2 regions of the Nesterenkonia sp. AN1 genome follow, and region 1 is predicted to be linked to the other one. Evidence: predicted binding sites of a transcription regulator. Region 1 holds the regulator's gene; the other holds the start of a gene.
The links. Region 1 encodes LexA, which represses DNA repair genes until DNA is damaged. Its sites were predicted from a motif close to TCGAACANNTGTTCGA; they were not measured.
Positions count from the first base shown of each region.

Region 2: a site for LexA is predicted at 1,075-1,090, ahead of uvrA (excinuclease ABC subunit UvrA). Genes of this name have one in related genera too.

Region 1 covers NZ_JEMO01000009.1:149,646-152,104, forward strand. Annotated here, with positions in the region: gene BG28_RS06590 (histidinol-phosphate transaminase) at 1-245, opposite strand, end outside; gene BG28_RS06595 (LysM peptidoglycan-binding domain-containing protein) at 299-664, opposite strand; gene lexA (transcriptional repressor LexA) at 986-1,699, shown strand; gene BG28_RS06605 (CapA family protein) at 1,677-2,459, opposite strand, start outside.
Region 2 covers NZ_JEMO01000007.1:25,324-27,782, forward strand. Annotated here, with positions in the region: gene uvrA (excinuclease ABC subunit UvrA) at 1-953, opposite strand, end outside; gene BG28_RS05470 (glycosyltransferase) at 1,207-2,459, opposite strand, start outside.

The DNA of each region.
Region 1 (2,459 bases):
AGATATTCGGCGAGCTTCTCCCGCAGCACCGAGAATTCACGGTCTGGGTAGCGGTTGAGCTGGACGGCTGCCAGGCGGACCTCTTTGCCGATGGCGTCGACCACATCGGCGGGGACGTCGTAGGTGGTCTCATTGACGTTGAGCATCGCCTTCACGCTCAGCTGGGGGGCTCCGTAAGGCTCTTGGCCCTGGAGCTCCTCGCGCAGCGGCAGTCTGGACAGATTCCTGGAGCGGGATGAAGTCACCGGGTCATTCTAGCCGGGTGACGTGCACCGACCCGAGCGCCTTGCGGGCCGACTCAGTCCTGCGGGACGAACAGCTCCTGGCCCGGAGTGAGTTCCGAGTCGTCGAGGCCGTTGAGCTCAGCGATCTGGCCGATCAAGACCTGAGTGTGCTCCTTGGATTCCACGGAGGCTGCCACGCTCCAGAGCGTGTCCCCCGCGCCGACGGTGACGACCTGGGCGTCCACACCGGGGACCCCGCCGGAGGACGCCTGTGCCTGGTTGAGCAGTGAGGTGGCGAGCAGGAGCGCCCCCAAGAGTGCGACTGCCAGGACTGCCAGCGCGGGCAGACCCAGCAGGAGGAAACGACCGCGGCGAGTGAGGTGCACCGCCGAGGCGGGTGCGGAGTGGACAGGTGCAAGTGCAAGCTGCGCTGTACTCATGGGAAAGAACCTCTCATTCGAACGTGTGTACTATTTCTAGCACATAGTTTCGAAACTTGACCAGACTCGCCGCAGAATCAATGGAATCTCTCTACGATTTCGAGTAACCTGAGCGCCAAGTTCGAAGTGATCTTCGAAGCGAATCTCACAGGAAACAGTCCATCAGCAGGCTCTGACATGGATGCCGACATGGGTCATATGCGGCCCAGCTCCAGCCCGGTTCAGCCAGACCCGACCGGGCCCGGCGCGGCTCCAGTTCCACCGGGGCCGCAGGACATCAGCGTGGGACGCAGAACGCTCGGCACAATAATGGAGGCAGCAATGGCGCAGAACACCAGGGACTCATCGGCAGCGCCGCGACTCACCGATCGGCAGCGTCAGATCGTCGACGTCATCCAGGAATCGTTGGCTCAGCGCAGCTATCCGCCCTCCATGCGTGAGATCGGTGACTCCTGCGGGCTGGCCTCGCTCTCCTCGGTGACCCACCAGCTGGCGCGACTCCAGGAGCTGGGGTACCTCCGACGGGTGCCCGGACGGCCGCGCGCCATGGAGGTGCTGCGAGACTCAGCCGGGACTCCGGTGCTCAGCGACCAGGCCCAGGAGGCCGCAGCCCGCGACTCGGTGGTAGATCTGCAGGGCTACCGCACCCAGTCCGACAGCCGGATCTCTGAGATCCCTGTGGTGGGCCAGATCGCGGCCGGCGGACCGATTCTTGCCGATCAGCAGGTCGAAGACATCATGCCGCTGCCGCGCCAGCTCACCGGCGAGGGCGAACTGTTCATGCTTCAGGTCCGTGGCGACTCGATGATCGAGGCCGGGATCTTCGAGGGCGACTGGGTGGTGGTGCGTCGGCAGAGCACGGCGGAGAACGGGGACATCGTTGCCGCCCTGCTCGAGGACGAGGCCACGGTGAAGACCCTCAAGCGCCGCGACGGCCACGTCTGGCTGCTTCCACAGAACCGACAGTACGAGCCGATCCTCGGTGACGAGTCCACCATCATGGGCAAGGTCGTCACGGTGCTGCGCAGCCTCTGAGTCGGCCGCGCTCCCGGCGCCTCGGCTCTGCGCTTACCCGGGGTCCTGTCTCTGCACTGCCCCTAGTGACTTCGTGGCACCACCGTGGGTTCGTCCCCCGAGGCGCCGGTGGATCCTCACGAAGCTGCTGCTCGGTCATGACGTCAAGCATCCGTGACCAACGGTCCTCGACCCTCGCCGGGCTCAGTTCGACGCCCGATGGAGTCTTCCCCTGCGTGAGGTCGAGCAGCGGCCAGATTCCCCGGTGCGGCTCCTCATCGGTGGGGCCTCGGTCCACCGTGACGGGCAGCCAATCAAGGGCGCTGACCCGCGCAGCTTCCTCGCTGACCTCTACCGTGGCGTAGACCACGGTCCCGCTGGCGGTCTCCGGAATGCAGCAGGCCTCGTCCTGATTGGACAGGAAGTTCCCCATCGACCACACCACCCACATGCCCTCATCCGTAGGGCCGCCCTCGAGACGCTCGACTGGTTGAGGCGTATGTGAATGGCTGCCGAACACCACGTCGACCTCACCACCGGCTGCCAGCTGCTCCCCGTAGGCCCGCTGTTCCTGGGCCGGATGATGGGCATACTCCTCGCCCCAGTGCACGGAGGCGACCACGACGTCGGCGCCGTCCGCCCGCGCCTGGGCTGCCTGGTCGGTGAGCTCCTCGGCCGAGACATCCGCGACCCGCCACCTCTCGTCCTCCGGCGGCGGGGCGGACTGATTGTGCAACATGGTGGTGGCCAGGTGCGCCACGGTCACCTCGCGTCCGCCGCG
Region 2 (2,459 bases), on a different contig from region 1:
TCGGGGATGACCAGGTCGATGTCCACCTCGAGGCTGGAGCCGATGCCGGAGCAGACCTCGCAGGCGCCGAAGGGGTTGTTGAAGGAGAAGGAGCGCGGCTCGATTTCGTCCAGCGCGAGCGGGTGCTCGTTGGGGCAGGCCAGGTTCTCGGAGAAGGGCCGCTGCTTGGGGCCGTTCAGGCCTTCGGGGACCCGATCGTTGGTGGGTTCGCCGGCCTCGTCGAGGTCGACCAGGTCGATGACCAGGCGCCCGTCGGCGAGCTTCAGCGCGGTCTCCACCGAGTCGGTGAGCCGCTGGCGCATGCCCTCGCGGATCACCAGGCGGTCGATGACCACCTCGATCTGGTGCTTATAGGTCTTCTCCAGCGTGGGCGGCTCGCTGAGCTGGATGATCTCCCCGTCGACGATGGCGCGGGAGAAGCCCTCGGAGGCGAGGTCGCGGAAGAGGTCCTTGAACTCACCCTTGCGGCCGCGGACCACCGGGGCCAGCACCTGGAACCGGGTCTTCTCGGGGAAGCCCAGGACCTGGTCGACGATCTGCTGCGGGGTCTGGCGTTCGATCTTCTCCCCGCAGGTGGGGCAGTGCGGGATCCCGATCCGGGCCCAGAGCAGTCGCAGGTAGTCGTGGATCTCGGTGACCGTGCCCACGGTGGAGCGGGGGTTCTTGGAGGTGGACTTCTGATCGATGGAGACCGCCGGGGACAGGCCCTCGATGAAGTCGATGTCGGGCTTGTCCACCCGGCCGAGGAACTGGCGGGCGTAGGCGGAGAGCGATTCGACATAGCGGCGCTGGCCCTCGGCGAAGATCGTGTCGAAGGCGAGCGAGGACTTGCCGGAGCCGGAGAGGCCGGTGAACACGATGAACGAGTTGCGCGGCAGCTCGACGGTGACGTCCTTGAGGTTGTGCTCGCGCGCCCCCTGGACCACGATCCGGTCGGCCTCGGCACGGCCGATCGTGCCGTTGGCGGCGGACTTCTCTCGCGCACCCTCGGCGTAATAGTCGTCGACGGATTCGATGATGGCTGTTTCGGCGGCTCGTTCTGACACGTCGTTCAGTGTAGAACCCCTGACGGGTTCGAACAAACGTTCGAAGCGAGAGCGGGGTGGGTGCCGCGGGAGTGTCGAGGACGTGGAACCTGTGTTTCATTCGCCCCAGGAGGCACAAACGGGTGATGCTCAACGCTGCACCGCTGTGGACCTCCAGTCGTCATCCTGTTGGATTGTCGAAGCCCTGCCGTTCCATAGCACCCCACGTCTGATTTTTTCTCAGGTAGGTGATGATGGCGAAAGCCCGCCAGAACGTATTGAGTTGCCGATATCCGAAATTCTCCAACACTGCGTAAGCGGTAATTCTGGCAAGATCTGACCACCGGTGGTAGCGACGCAGTCGCATCTCCTCCAGGAGCACCGCGGCGAGGGACAATATTATCCCGAGCCCGACAGCTGCGACGAAGAAGGCAACAGCGAAACCAACGTCGAGAATCCCCAGGCTCAAGCCGATCGTGAATGCTATGTATCCAACGAGTTCGATCACTGGGCCTAGTGCCTCGAAGAACAAGAAGTACGGCATCCCCAGCATGCCTACGGTTCCGTAGCGCGGATTGAACAGCATCGTGCGGTGGCGCTGAAGCGTGTCAAGCAGACCTCGGTGCCACCGATCCCGCTGCCGGCGCAGCACTCGAAGGGAGACGGGGACCTCGGTCCAGGCGACGGGATCCGGTACAAAAACTATCCGTTCCTTACACTTGGCGCTCCGGAGAGTCTTGTGCAGCCGAGTCACGAGCTCCATGTCCTCGCCCACGGTGTCGCTCGCGTAGCCGCCGGCTGCCACGATGTCGTGTCGCCGGAACATGCCGAAAGCGCCGGAGATGATCAATAGGGCGTTGAGTGAGCTCCACCCGGTCCGGCCAGCGAGGAAGGCACGCAGGTACTCCACGATCTGAAAGTTCGGCAGCGCCTGCCGAGAGGTCTTCACATCGATGACCCGTCCCATCTCCACGGTGCATCCATTCGCGACGCGCACGATGCCCCCCACCGCAGCCACATCACTGGATTCGATCATGGGACGAGCCAGACGCAGGAGGGCATCTTCTTCGAGAATGACGTCAGCGTCGATGCAGCAGATCAATGGGTAGCGGGCGGCACAGATTCCCGCGTTGAGAGCGTCGGCCTTTCCGCCGTTGTCCTTGTCGACGACCAGAATCTTGTCCCTCGCCGAGGTGTATACGGTCCTTATCGGTTGCGTCTGCAGCTCTGGCTGGACTGACTGGTCTGACGCTTTCAGTTCGAACTCCTTGCGCAGGATTTCGATAGTGCGATCGCGGGAGCCGTCGTTGATGACTACGATCTCGAACTTCGGGTAGTTCAGAGCGAGGAATGAACGGACACTGGCCGCTATGGTGGCTTCCTCGTTATATGCCGGGACGATCAAGGAGATTCCGGGAGCGTGCTGTGAGACCG